4 regions of the Shewanella algidipiscicola genome follow, and region 2 is predicted to be linked to each of the others. Evidence: predicted binding sites of a transcription regulator. Region 2 holds the regulator's gene; each other region holds the start of a gene.
What was found. Region 2 encodes sigma-54, which starts transcription at its own class of promoters, with help from an activator protein. Its sites were predicted from a motif close to GTTGGCACGNNNNTNGNNT; they were not measured.
Positions count from the first base shown of each region.

Region 1 (3,455 bases), 110 kb from region 2:
GCTCTAATGCTTCGAAACATTGCCAGAAGTAATCATTGTGATACACCCGACTTTTAGCATAGCCATGATTCAGCAGCAGCTCTTGTAAATGCTCACCCGCTTGAGTGAAAACATAGGCTAAGGTTCTACCGTGGGGATCTAAGCGTTTGCGATCGAACGCTAATTGTAACGTTTGTCCGGCCTGAAGCTGTTGCTGTACAAACTGACGCGCCTGATTGGCAAACGGCTCGGACAACTCTGGATATTGCGAGTCAATCTCTGGTGCATCGACGCCAATAAGCCGCACCCGGCGATCATCACTGAGGACTAACGTATCACCATCAATCACATAACTGAGGGTCACGGTCTCATCGAAGTGGGTGGGCACACAGACACTGGGCTGAGCTGCAAAACAATAGCAGGGTAATAAACCGAATAAGGTGAGTACGTATCTGCTATATCTGCTCATCTATAATCATATCCTTCGATTAGCGGCTTACTTAGATAGCCTGAACTTTTAGCATAATGATTCATTGAAATAGTTACTGACACCGGCTGTGTTACATCAAATCTAGCTTACATACTGTCAGGGTTTCGCTTACACCACAATCAATAATGCGCCGTGAATAACACCCACAGCAGGCAACAAAAAAGGCGCCATTAAGGCACCTTTTTTTACGTTCATTGCAAAAGTAATAATTACTTCTTGCCAAGAGCGCCGAAACGCTTGTTGAACTTGTCGATACGTCCGCCAGTATCCATAACTTTCTGGGTACCAGTGTAGAATGGGTGACATGCACCACATACGTCCAAATGCAGTGGCTTACCTGCAGTTGAGTTTACTTTGATAACGTTGCCACAAGTACAAGTTGCAGTGATTTCTGCATAATCAGGATGAATGCCTGGTTTCATTGGGATTACCTCAAGTTAAAGGCCATGTCGCTCTTCCAACCCGAAGTCGGACACCACATGCAGTTAATAGAATATTCAGGCGCGAGATAGTACAGGATACAAGCAAGAGATACAAGCATGGGCCGCACCTAACTGAGTAATTCTCATCGCCAATATATTGCCCCCCTCTTAACAGATCTCGCCCATTAAGCTCTCAACGACGCTTACCTAGGCTCAAGCTATCTGTATAGCTTAGCTTACATAGACTCAAACAACTGCTGAGCCTGCTTGGCATCACGATAGCGCTCCTTCACACTCAGTGATGGGCAACGCAACACCACATCGGCACGCAGACCATGGATCTCACCTTGATTAAATGCCTTGGGGTTAGCATCGAAAATTGCCAACATGGCGCCATAAGGGCTAAGTTGCCATGACTTGGCATAGGCACTGGCGATACGCCATAGGGTTTGCTGCGCCTCGTAGTTTAACTCACAATCGGCCTGCACCAAATCCGCTGCCACATCCCCTTGTGGAGCCTTTTGCTGCTCTTTTAAAGGCTTTGGCGATTCACTGCTTAGCGTATTGCTTGCCACCAGCGGCTTGGCCGTGATGCTTGGCTTAGGCTTGGTAGGTACCCGCGTCGCATCAAACAGTGTAATCCGCTTAACCTCACGCCATTGGTTAACATGGTACTCCTGCACAATTAACTCGGCATTGGCGTCTGTCACATCCTCAAGGCCGGTAAGCTGCAACATAAAATTATTCACCGGTGTGACCATTAAACGCTCTTGACCACTTTGTTGCGCCACCACAAACTGCAATTTATCGACACTCGGTTGGTCGGTCACAATATTGAGCTTGAGCTTAGGGTTTAATCCGAGGTGAAATTGCATTTGATTAATGCTCACATGAGTCACTGCCGCCCAGCTAAAGTGACTCAGCGATAGCAGCAGGAGTAATAAGGGATATACCAGAGTTTTCATAGCCGCATTCTTATCGTCATAACCGTACAACTATTAAGCACAAATCCTGCTAACGATTCAATCTATTTATCCCCAGCAACAGTGACCACAACGCCACTAAGCTCCCGAAAATAGGGTAAAACCGTCGCCTATAAAAGATAGTGGTAGCCCTAACGATGTACGCTGGTTACACTTGCTCTACCTTAAGTTTGCTTGTCTGGTTTTATGTCTTTGTTTGTCGAAGTTGCCCTGCCCGTCCCGCTACGCCAAAACTTTAGTTATCGCGTCAAAGAGAGCGACAGCCATCTGGCGGTCAAAGGCGTGCGCGTGAAAGTCCCTTTCGGTCGTCAGCAACTTATTGGCTTGGTGACCGGGATCACTGACACCTGTGACTTAGCGCCACAGCAGATAAAATCGGTAAGCGAATTTTTAGATACTGAGCCACTGCTGCCCGACTCTTTATATCAACTGACTCAATGGGCGGCGCGCTACTATTTTTGCAGTGTGGGCCAAATGCTCTCCCAAGCTCTGCCAGTCGCCCTACGTAAAGGCGCACAGGTTAGCGCCGAAAGCACCCGTTTTTGGTGTTTAACCAGCGCAGGGCACGCTGCCGATCTCGACACCTTAAAGCGCGCGCCAGCCCAACGCAAAGTGATGCAACATTTGCTGCAAGGTGAGCTGACTCAAGAAGAATTAAACGCGCTCGAACTGAGTAAACCCGCGCTAAAAGCATTGCAGGAGCGTGGCTGGATAACCCACCAAGACAGAGCCAATCAACTCGACCTTAGCTGGCGCGACAACTTAACCCTAGATGAAGAGCCCCATAGGCTCAATCCAGAACAGGCCATTGCGGTGGCCACCCTCAATCAGCAAACAGGCTATCACTGCACCTTACTCGAAGGGATCACCGGCTCGGGCAAGACAGAGGTGTATTTGGCCTTACTAGAAACCGTGCTCAAACAGGGGAAGCAAGCACTCATTTTGGTGCCTGAAATTGGCCTAACACCGCAAACCATCAGCCGGTTTAAGCAACGTTTTAAGGTGCAGGTCGCGGTGATCCACTCTGGACTAACCGATAATCAGCGCCTTAGCGCCTGGCGGCAGGCGCGCGCCGGCGAAGCGGCTATTATTATTGGCACGCGCTCGGCGCTGTTCACCCCGATGCGTTATCCCGGCATTATCATCTTAGATGAAGAGCACGATAGCAGCTTTAAACAGCAAGAGGGGGTGGGCTATCACGCCCGCGATTTAGCCGTGATGCGCGGCCATTTAGAAAAAATTCCCGTATTACTGGGCAGCGCCACGCCGTCACTGGAAACCCTGCAAAATGCCCTCAGCGGTCGCTACCAACACCTAAGTTTAGGGGAGCGCGCGGGCGCGGCCGAAAAAGTGCGTCAAGGTATTATCGATATTCGTAATCAGCCGCTCAAAAATGGGCTGTCTCATGCCCTACTCAATGAGATGCGTATTCACCTCGATGCGGGCAATCAGGTGCTGCTGTTTCTCAATCGCCGTGGATTCGCCCCCGCCCTGTTGTGCCACGAATGTGGCCACCTGCATGAGTGTGACCGTTGTGATGCCTTTTTTACTGTGCATCAATCATTGGGCGAAATTCGCTGT
Region 1 covers NZ_OXJV01000001.1:77,581-81,035, reverse strand. Annotated here, with positions in the region: gene DN599_RS00375 (thermonuclease family protein) at 1-448, opposite strand, end outside; gene rpmE (50S ribosomal protein L31) at 679-891, opposite strand; gene DN599_RS00365 (FimV/HubP family polar landmark protein) at 1,128-1,856, opposite strand; gene priA (primosomal protein N') at 2,061-3,455, shown strand, end outside.
Region 1: DN599_RS00365 (FimV/HubP family polar landmark protein) is a predicted target of sigma-54. The motif match lies at 1,892-1,910, and genes of this name have one in related genera.

Region 2 (3,455 bases):
AGCATCTGCTAGAAGAGTTTCATATCACCCACATCCGCGATAGTCAGGGGATGGCACTGTCAGGGGGTGAACGTCGACGCGTCGAAATCGCCCGAGCATTAGCCGCCAACCCTAAGTTTATTTTGCTCGACGAACCCTTCGCTGGGGTCGATCCCATTTCAGTTATCGACATCAAAAAAATTATTGAGCAGTTGAAAAACCGTGGCCTTGGGGTATTGATCACCGACCACAACGTACGGGAAACATTGGATGTGTGTGAGAAAGCCTATATTGTCAGCCACGGCAACTTGATTGCCGAGGGAACACCCGCAGAGATCTTAGATAACCAACAAGTTCGAGCGGTGTACTTAGGGGAACAATTCAAGCTATAGTTAACGTTATTAGCGCTCAAGGTAAAGGCGAAACCGTTTTTACCTTAGTAAGTAGATCATTCGCCTTAGCGGTTTAATACCGGAGGCAGCTTTCTCACTTTAGAATTAGAAACAAGGGAATAGCAGTACGATGAAAGCGTCACTTCAGCTCAAAATGGGTCAGCATTTAACCATGACGCCCCAGTTGCAACAAGCTATCCGCTTGTTACAACTGTCGTCATTGGAGCTGCAGCAAGAGATCCAGCAAGCACTAGAGTCTAACCCTCTACTCGAGTTAGACGAGGAGCAAGAAGGCGCCAATATCGACTCAGAACAAGAGCGTAATGACAACTTCGACACCGATTACAATGAGCAACGGCAAGTCGACTCTAGTGAAGACAATTCGAGCTTAGAAACCTCCGATGCGCTCAACCAAGACTCTATGCCCGATGAGCTGCCCGTCGACACTACATGGGATGAGGTCTATACCGCATCACCTAACTCCAGCTCTGGTGCGATGCGCGACGATGACATGCCATTTCAAGGGGAAACCAGCGAAGGCCTGTATGAGCACCTCGAATGGCAAAAAAACCTCACCCCCTTCTCTGACAACGACCTCGCTATCGCCACCGCCATCATTGACGCCATAGACGAGCGAGGTTACTTGACGCAGACTTGCGACGATATTCTTGAAGCCATGGGCGATCCTGAAATCGAGCTCGATGAAATTGAAGCGGTATTAAAGCGGATACAACATTTCGATCCTATCGGGATCGCTGCCAGAGACCTCAGCGAATGCCTGATGATCCAACTGGCCCAATACAGCTCCGACACCCCGCATATCGACAATGCCAGGCTCTTGATCCGTGATTACTTAGATCTGATTGCCGGGCGAGATTTTCGCCTATTGATGCGTAAGACCAAACTGAAAGAAGATGAACTACGCGAGGCCATAGCGCTGATTCAAACTCTTAATCCACGCCCAGGGCTGGCCATTACCGCCAGTCGTGATGAATACGTGATCCCCGATGTCACAGTTAGCAAGAAAAAAGGTCGCTGGGTAGTCGAGCTTAATCCCGATAGTATGCCTAAGATTAATGTAAACCAACATTATGCCTCAATGGCACGCAGCACCAAAAACCAAGCCGATGGCCAGTTTATTCGTGGTCACCTGCAAGAAGCTAAATGGTTTCTAAAAAGTTTAGAGAGCCGCAACGATACCTTACTCAAGGTCACCAACTGCATTGTCGATTTCCAGCAAGGGTTTTTCGAGTTTGGTGAAGAAGCGATGAAACCTATGGTGCTTAATGATATTGCCGAAGCGGTCGAAATGCATGAATCTACCATCTCGCGGGTCACCACCCAAAAGTATATGCACACGCCAAGAGGGATTTTTGAGCTAAAATACTTTTTCTCCAGCCATGTTGGGACCGACGATGGTGGCGAATGCTCTTCTACTGCGATCCGCGCTTTTATTAAGAAGCTAGTCGCCGCAGAAAATCAAAAGAAACCCTTAAGTGACAGTAAAATGGCACAACTGTTAGCCGAGCAAGGTATTCAAGTCGCTAGACGCACGATAGCAAAATATCGTGAGGCGATGTTTATACCGCCGTCAAATCAACGTAAAAGCTTATAATCAACAACTGGAAACCGGAGGAATCACTTTATGCAAATAAATCTGACTGGGCACCACATTGAGATCACCCAATCTCTGCGCAACTATGTTGAAGAAAAGTTTACAAAGCTTGAACGGCATTTCGATCAGATCAATAATGTCCACGTGATATTAAATGTCGAAAAATTGATGCAAAAAGTTGAAGCAAAGTTACATCTTAGTGGTGGAGAAATATTTGCAACATCAGAGCACGCGGATATGTATGCCGCGATAGATTCCCTGATCGATAAATTAGATCGTCAGGTCATTAAACATAAAGAGAAGCTAACAAAACATTAACGATGGAACTTAGTACCATCCTGCGGCCGGAGTGCACAACCTGCGCCACTCCGGGCAGTAAGAAAAAGGTACTGGAACTTATCAGCGACTTGGCCGCTGTCCAGTACCCCACCCTTTCCTCTCAAGAGATTTTTGAAAGCCTTTTGGCGAGAGAGAAAATGGGCAGCACAGGTATAGGCAATGGTATCGCGATCCCTCACGGACGGCTGACGAATATTGAGAAACCCGTCGCCGTATTGATTAAATGTGCGGAGCCAATTGCATTCGATGCAATTGATAATCAGCCGGTCGATATCCTCTTTGCATTACTGGTTCCCGCAGAGCAATGCGAGCAACACCTTAGCACTCTCGCCGCGATGGCAGAGAAATTAAGTGATAAAGCTATCATCAAACAGCTAAGAAAAACCCACGACGAAGCAGAACTGTATCAGGTGATCACCCAATGAAATTGGTAATGGTATCTGGGCGCTCAGGCTCAGGAAAATCGGTAGTCCTTAGGGTACTGGAAGATCTGGGCTATTACTGTGTCGACAATCTGCCACTGCAGATGATGGACTCGCTGCTCAGTCAGCTTAAAGGTAGAAATGAACTTGTTGCGATTAGCGTCGATGTGCGCAACATGCCCAGCGAAGATATCCAGCTTGAAAAGCAGCTAGCGAATCTTCCTAAAGATACCGAATTACTGAGTTTCTTTCTAAACTCTTCTGACGATGTATTGCTCAAACGCTACAGTGAAACCCGTAGGTTGCATCCACTATCACGCTCAAAAGTCTCCCTTAAAGAGGCGATACAGCTTGAAGGCAAAATACTCGAGCCTATCTCCAAGATGGTCGATCACTACATAGATACTTCGACGCTTAACATCTATGATTTAAGCGATAAAGTACGCGAGATCTTACTGGGCACCGTGGACAAGGAGTTAGTGATTAATTTTGAGTCGTTTGGTTTTAAATATGGCATGCCAAGTGAAGCTGACTTTATGTTTGACGTGCGTTTTCTGCCCAACCCTCACTGGGAATCAGAGTTACGCCCGCTGACAGGTCTCGACCAACCAGTACAACAGTTTTTAAGCCAACAGCCGCTAGTGAACAAGTTTATTTGGCAGATAGAGAATCTGCTCGAAACTTGGCTACCGCACCTTGAGCGCAATA
Region 2 covers NZ_OXJV01000001.1:185,335-188,789, reverse strand. Annotated here, with positions in the region: gene lptB (LPS export ABC transporter ATP-binding protein) at 1-371, shown strand, start outside; gene DN599_RS00840 (RNA polymerase factor sigma-54) at 502-1,986, shown strand; gene hpf (ribosome hibernation promoting factor) at 2,017-2,304, shown strand; gene ptsN (PTS IIA-like nitrogen regulatory protein PtsN) at 2,307-2,750, shown strand; gene rapZ (RNase adapter RapZ) at 2,747-3,455, shown strand, end outside.

Region 3 (3,455 bases), 740 kb from region 2:
ACCCCTTGGCTGACCATAGCGATCAATTGTTGACGCATGACGGGGGAAAACTTTTGAATCATCTCCTGCATCTGCTGGGCAGGCTCACCTTGCGGTCGAATGGAGACTTGATACTGGGCTGGCGCCTCGGCTCGCGCAAAAGGAGTCGATGTCATGGTCGATGATGTGGGCTTTAACTCGTTAACGCCATTGTCGGCGATATCACCCTCTGCGGCCATAGTGACCATTAACTTAGCATTTTTAAGCTCATTGCCAGCACTTGCATTAGCATCCGCTTGAGCTTGCACTTTGGCGGTTATTTGCCCGGCGGCGTCAGGTTTAAGCTCTGGGGAAACGCCAGATTGAGCTCCACCCAAACTCGATTTAGCATCGTCGCCGCCCATCTTAGCCCCAAGACTGTTAGCCCCAAAACTGTTAGCACCGAGACCATGGTTAACCGCCCCCTGCGCGGCTAAAAACGTGTTGGCCTGCTCGACTAAGGCATTAAAAGCAGTACTGTTACCCTGCTGCGCTCCCTCCATTAGCCCCGCCATCATTTGCGGCGGCAATTGCGCTAGCTGTGCCTGACTCAGGCCAGTTTGACTCTCAAGCACCTCTAGTTGGGATTGAGTTAGGCTAGCTAACAGCTCGTCGGTACTCGTCTCACTTGACAGCTTCAGCTCTGAGCCTAATTCTGCATCGGGTGGCAATGGCACGCCGCCGTCGGCAAGTTCCTGGTTTTCCGCTAACTGTGTCGCCCAGTTAATTTGCGCCAACACATTGGCGACGTCATTATCCTCGTCTTGTTGCTCATCCGCTGCCACGACCTGTTGAGTGTCATGCGCTATCTTATCGGCTTCAGAAGGGCCTTGGGTTTTATGACTTGGGTCATTATCGGCTGACGCTTGCGCTAACGCCGTCGAAAAGTCGTTATTTTTCGAGTCGTTAGCACTAGATTTGTTGGGTTGCAAACCTAATTTATCGCCTGCGGTATCCGCTTTAGATAACAGCACGCTATTCATTTGTGGCATAAATCCTCCAACACTGTTACGCGTAACACGCGGCGCTTATGTCACGCTTTTAGTGTCAATTATTCGGTCGTACTGCCGATAAGAAATTAGTATTTTGATAAACAATGCAAATAAAGCGCCAACTGTTAAGTTATTGCCTTGTCTGATGATTATTTTTAATGAAGAGCAATATTGCGGCGACTGAGGCACTTAACGTTGAGGTTTTCTAAAAAATTGCTGAGAGGCAAACTCATCAATCATCTTTTGTTCTTGCTTTAATTCGGCAAGTTGCCGCTTATGCGCCTTGCGCTCAAGTAGCAGCTCCACCGCTTTACGCTTTTGCTGTTTAACTTGCCACGCTTGCTGGCCAATTTGACGCTGTTTATCTGACTCATTGACGGCAAAATGTTGTTTAGTGATCGCCTCATCAATTTGACGGATAAACTGATGAAACTGATGATAATTACTTGCACTTATTACCTGTCCCTGTTGCTGCTCCATCTGTTTCATGTAATCGAGACGGTACTGTTGTAATGCGCTTAGTTGCTGCTGGCATTTTTGCAGCACCATCTGCGCAGAGCGTAGCTGCAGTGACGCTTGCTCTTCGGCGTCGAGCGCCAATTTAAGCACGGTATCGAGTGGATCATGTTTTGCCATCACATCCTCTATATCATCAAACGAGGGCATCTATCGCATACAGGGATAATCGCTACCCCTGACATTGGGCACTCAGTTGGCCTAACATCAAGGCGCAACTGTCAAAGCTGAGCGACTCTTTCATCGTTTGACGTAAAAAAGCGTTCATTGCCGGTTGCAGGCGAATGGCGTTATCGATACGCGGATCGCTGCCCTGGGTATAAGCACCAATCGAGATCAAGTCACGGTTTTGTTGATATAAGGAGTACATCTGTTTAACTCGGCGAGTGGCTTCTAAGTGGGCTTCACTGATCACCATAGGCGCCACACGGCTAATGGATGCCTCGACATCGATAGCAGGGTAATGGCCCGAATCGGCCAAGGCACGTGATAGCACAATATGACCGTCGAGGATCGCTCGCGCCGAATCGGCTATAGGATCTTGTAAATCATCACCTTCGGTGAGCACAGTATAAAACGCGGTGATCGAACCTTGTCCAACACCACCATTACCGGCCCGTTCCACTAACTTAGGTAACTTGGCAAACACCGAGGGCGGATAGCCCTTGGTGGCTGGTGGCTCACCGACGGCCAGTGCAATTTCACGTTGCGCCTGCGCATAACGAGTCAGACTGTCCATTAACAGTAAGACGTTATAGCCCAAATCGCGAAAATACTCGGCGATACGGGTCGATGTTTCACAGGCGCGCAGCCGCATTAACGGTGAGGTATCGGCAGGGGCGGCCACCACCACAGAGCGGGCTCGCCCCTCTTCACCTAAGATCTCTTCGATAAACTCTTTCACCTCACGGCCACGTTCGCCAACTAAGCCCACGACAATGATATCGGCGGTAGTCCCACGGGTCATCATACCCAACAGCACACTTTTACCGACGCCAGAGCCGGCAAACAGCCCCATACGTTGTCCCTTACCGACGGTCAGCATCGCATTGATGGCGCGGACGCCAACATCGAGCGGCTCGGTGATCGCCCGTCGTGCCAATGGATTAATGGGCGCGGCATGACGCGGGGCTTTTTGGTCGGTATGCAGATGGCCTAAGCCATCGAGTGGCGCACCGTTACCATCGAGCACTCGTCCCAGTAAGGACAGGCCCACATTGAGCCCAGCCTGCGCACCCAATGGCGTAACTTTAGCGCCGGGCATCACGCCTCTGAGCTCTTCAACAGGCATTAAATACAGTAGTTTATCGTCAAAACCGACCACCTCGGCAATAAGGTCACCGGCCATGGTCGCAATACTGCACAAACTGCCTACCGATGCACGGCAACCGGTGGCTTCCAGCGTCAAGCCCACCACCCTAACCAGTTGACCACTGGCATCAGGCATAAACGGATTGACGTTATGATTATGCTGTTTAAATTTATTCAGCAGTTGGTGTTGTCGTGTCTGCATCTGCTTGGCCTTGGCTATCACGCGTATCATCATGGGGCGTCGCGGCATCCGCCTCTGAGGAGGATTGTCCTTCGGGTGCTGATACCTGACTCACCGCCTCACCCGCCTGCTTAGCCAACACCTGCTGCTGTTGCAGCTTCTGTTGCTCTAAGTGACTTTCGCTGTGGACTAAGTTTTCAAATACCGCCTTAATGCGGCTTTCAAGCCCCATGTCGACACGGCTTCTATCATTACTGATGATGCACTCGCCGCGGCGCAGTGACGGATCGGACTCTATCTCCCAGCGATTTTTTTGCAGTTGGACACTGCCATATAACTGCTCAACCAAGGTGACGTCTTCAGGGTGCAAACGCACATTGACGCCTTGCTCTTTTAGCGGAAGGGCGTCAATACCTTGGCGAAGGGCGGCCAAGACA
Region 3 covers NZ_OXJV01000001.1:926,508-929,962, forward strand. Annotated here, with positions in the region: gene DN599_RS04190 (flagellar hook-length control protein FliK) at 1-1,010, opposite strand, end outside; gene fliJ (flagellar export protein FliJ) at 1,200-1,646, opposite strand; gene fliI (flagellar protein export ATPase FliI) at 1,699-3,039, opposite strand; gene fliH (flagellar assembly protein FliH) at 3,008-3,455, opposite strand, start outside.
Region 3: DN599_RS04190 (flagellar hook-length control protein FliK) is a predicted target of sigma-54. The motif match lies at 1,115-1,133, and genes of this name have one in related genera.

Region 4 (3,455 bases), 770 kb from region 2:
CAGGCCAATACGAATGCTTTTTATATGGGGGTGCTGCACTAGGACGGCGGGGACATCTCCCATACCGACACCATAAACCGTGAGGTCACGGCAGTTTGCTGGCAGTTGTTTAATCAACAGCTTCGCTTCGGCGATACGGTTATGCCGACTGCTCAATTGAATACCATTGACACTGATGGTTTGTTCATTGCCATTAACGAGACAAGCATCGAAGTGTTCAATGTTTGCCGCATGTAAGGCTGAAGCGAGCAGAGGCCAACGCTTATTAATGATCTCGAGGTTAGCAGTAAACAGCTCAGTCATTGACGCTATCCTTTATAGGGTTGAGGTAAATAGGAATAATGGAGATAAGTTGATGTTTATTGCGCAGCGTTCACGACAAAGCTGACTTCGGCTACCAGCATTATTTATCATGCGACTATTATGCTACTTTCACGCCGTAATACGCAGTGACTTTCATGGGGCTAAAGTACCTTAAAAAAGCCTCAAAATCCATGATAAAGCGGATAGCAAGCCAGTCAAAAATCACATTTAGCGCGCTTGGCACCCTAACCACAAGTGTGAGGATTTAAACTTAGACACTGGGCTTAAAAATGATCATGGCCGCAAGAATTGGTATGGCACTAATTAAATAAGATTATATCGATTAAATCGAAGGCTAAGCCGTGAGTGTTAACCTATTCACCTAGCTACGCAGGGGCACTAAACCATTGTTAACCTAGAGGGATGTAGGATGTATTAGGATGTTGGCGGTTAGTGATGGTTATTTTATCTATGCATAAGATAACCATTTTAGTGGCTATCTTATGGTCTCCCCACAGGGACTCGAACCCCGATCGATCGCTTAGGAGGCGACTGCTCTATCCTGTTGAGCTATAGGGAGACGCTGTTGATTATACTGTTTTTCATCTCGATGAAAAGGCTTTAGATTTAGTTGCTTAATTAGTGGCCGCTTGTCCACTACATTTTAATCGCAATGTCATTTACTTGTATATTTAGCGTCCCATTTTGTGGCTCGAGCAAGGCTGTGGCACTTTGCTGCGTGACTTGATCTATGGTGACCGTTGCGCGAGTTTCCCCGGCAATTGGGCGCATGTTGTCGAGCCTATCGGGTAAGTTTTGTTGCAATACAATTTGAAAACGGTCGCCCACTTTTATACCGTTATTACGCCCCAGATTGATGATCACCCGTCTGTCTTGTTTAGACACAATTTGTCCCAGTAGTGGCCTGCAGTTAAGCACTTTATCGATATCGGCACTGGCTTGTGCTAATACGGCATCAATATGTTGACCATAGCTGGAATGCCAAAAGCGGGCACTATTTGCCGGCACTGTGGCTTGTCGCTCAAATTCCCATGGGGCTGATGAATGATATAGCTCGCTCCAAACTTGCTCACCACTGATGCCATGATACAGCGATAGCTTTAGATGAAATTGTCGTTGTGGATAGTTATTCCAAAGGCCTAGTAATCCGCCTTCAACGGGATCGGTGGAGATATCGACGATCGCTGGCAGTAGGATATATTGACTGTCGGTGATGTCGCTTAGCCAACTGGGTAAACGGTAGCCTCGAACATCCACTAAGGACTGCTCAACATCTAGGCGTTCGTTGGCGTGAACATTGGCAAGGCTGGCATTGCTGCGCTGCTGAATGATATTTCCTAAGCGTTCTGATAATGCCTGTTCAAAGTGGCCGATATTGCCGTATCTGAGCTGCGCACGATCGGCAATCGATGCCTGCGGCACTAAAATAGCGGCTTTTAATGGTTCCGCTTGGCACTGTTGCTCTGCGCCATCGATAACATCGGCTCTTAATGTCACTGTGATTTGTTGGTTTTCGATGCGCTCACTGAGTAGTTCGACTCGCGCAATGTTGGCTTGGTTCGACATAGAAAACTGGCTTTGTACCAGTTGGCCGTTTTGCGTCTGTTGCATGCTGGTAAATTGGCCACCCGATTGCAAGGTGATAACACTTAAGGCTTGTTGTATGGCTTCTTCGCGCGCCTGATTGACATTGTTGTTGAGCACGTTGGCCTCGCCATGTGCTTCAATCCACTGTGCTGACACATTAAGGTGGGTTAAACCTAGCAATAGCAAGGATATGGTTAGCCGATTCATGTAAAAGTCTCTTTCAATAATAACAATGCGAAGCGTTACAACCTGCGCTACTAACTGCCAAAATGATGACAGTATTTGCGGTCGTTGGGCGATATTAGCCAGATGGCATCATAGTAAGCAATATACATGCCCGTATGTACTTTGTGGCACGATTGCTTGCTTAATGGGGTTAAAGGTTGGCGTGTTGAGGCCGATACAGGGACGTGGGTAAGCCATAGTGGCTATTGGCTCATAATTTGCATTTAAATTTATGTCAGTCGAACGCGCCGCGAATTTGTCGTGTGACATAGCGATAGTCAAAGTTATCGTCTGCGTCAGTATCGACCGGGTTGTGATGTTAATGCATCAGCGCCGTCAACGGTTAAATAGTTAGCAGTTAACTTAAATGGGCGGCGACCAAGCCTTGCGTTCATATTGAAACGGCATTTTATATTGGCATTTTTTCCGGCTAAGCCTTGCTTAGCGTTATACAGGACAGAGCGATGCGAACAGCGATACTTTTGTCATCTTTATTGCTATTTGGGGGATGTGCGAGCAATGAGCCCGCTGCGCCGTCATTGGCAAGCGGCAATACTTTGCCTGCTCAATCGGCAGTGCTACACCTGAGCCAACAATTGGCTAATGAATTGGTTAGGCAAAATGATCAACTCACACCTAAGCATCCGTTATTGGTGACAACGCCAGTGTTGTTAGACAGTTTAAATGGCACTAATCCTTTGGGGTTACAATTACAGCAAGGTTTAATTGCTGCTATGCATGATCATCAATTTAATTTGGTCGATCTCAATGTGGCACAGAGTGTACGAGTGACCGACAGTGGTGATTTTATATTGAGTCGTGATTGGCGTAAGCTGGGTGACGATTTGCCCGTTGAGCATGTTTTGGTGTCGACCATGAATCTGTCGCTTGATGAGCTTGTGGTCAATAGCCGCATTGTGAATGTAACCAATAATCGTGTGGTATCAGTTGCGTCGGCGAGTGTCACCTTGGCTGAATTGCCTGGTTATCTTAGGGCGTCTGAGCGGGTGGAGTCTAAGCAAGGCTTGTTGATCCGTCACAGCACGCAGGGGCAGGGTAACATGCAAATGGTAGGAGAGATGCAATGAGAGTCTGGTTAATGGCATTACTGCTAACACTAAGCGGCTGCGCTTCTCAAGATAGATATATTCAGTGGGAAACAGAAGCGCCTGAGCAGTTTCCTAAGTTAACCGCTATCGGCTATGCCCCCTTAGCGACACAACCGGCCAAAGAGCAATCGCAGCGCGTGTTAATGGCGATGCAAGCATCCAAAATCGCAGCTTATCGCGAGTTGGCTGAGCAGGTGTACGGCCAGCAGT
Region 4 covers NZ_OXJV01000001.1:957,852-961,306, reverse strand. Annotated here, with positions in the region: gene DN599_RS04370 (motility associated factor glycosyltransferase family protein) at 1-303, opposite strand, end outside; tRNA gene DN599_RS04365 (tRNA-Arg) at 808-883, opposite strand; gene DN599_RS04360 (flagellar assembly protein FlgT) at 961-2,118, opposite strand; gene DN599_RS04355 (FlgO family outer membrane protein) at 2,601-3,224, shown strand; gene DN599_RS04350 (LPP20 family lipoprotein) at 3,221-3,455, shown strand, end outside.
Region 4: DN599_RS04360 (flagellar assembly protein FlgT) is a predicted target of sigma-54. The motif match lies at 2,234-2,252, and genes of this name have one in related genera.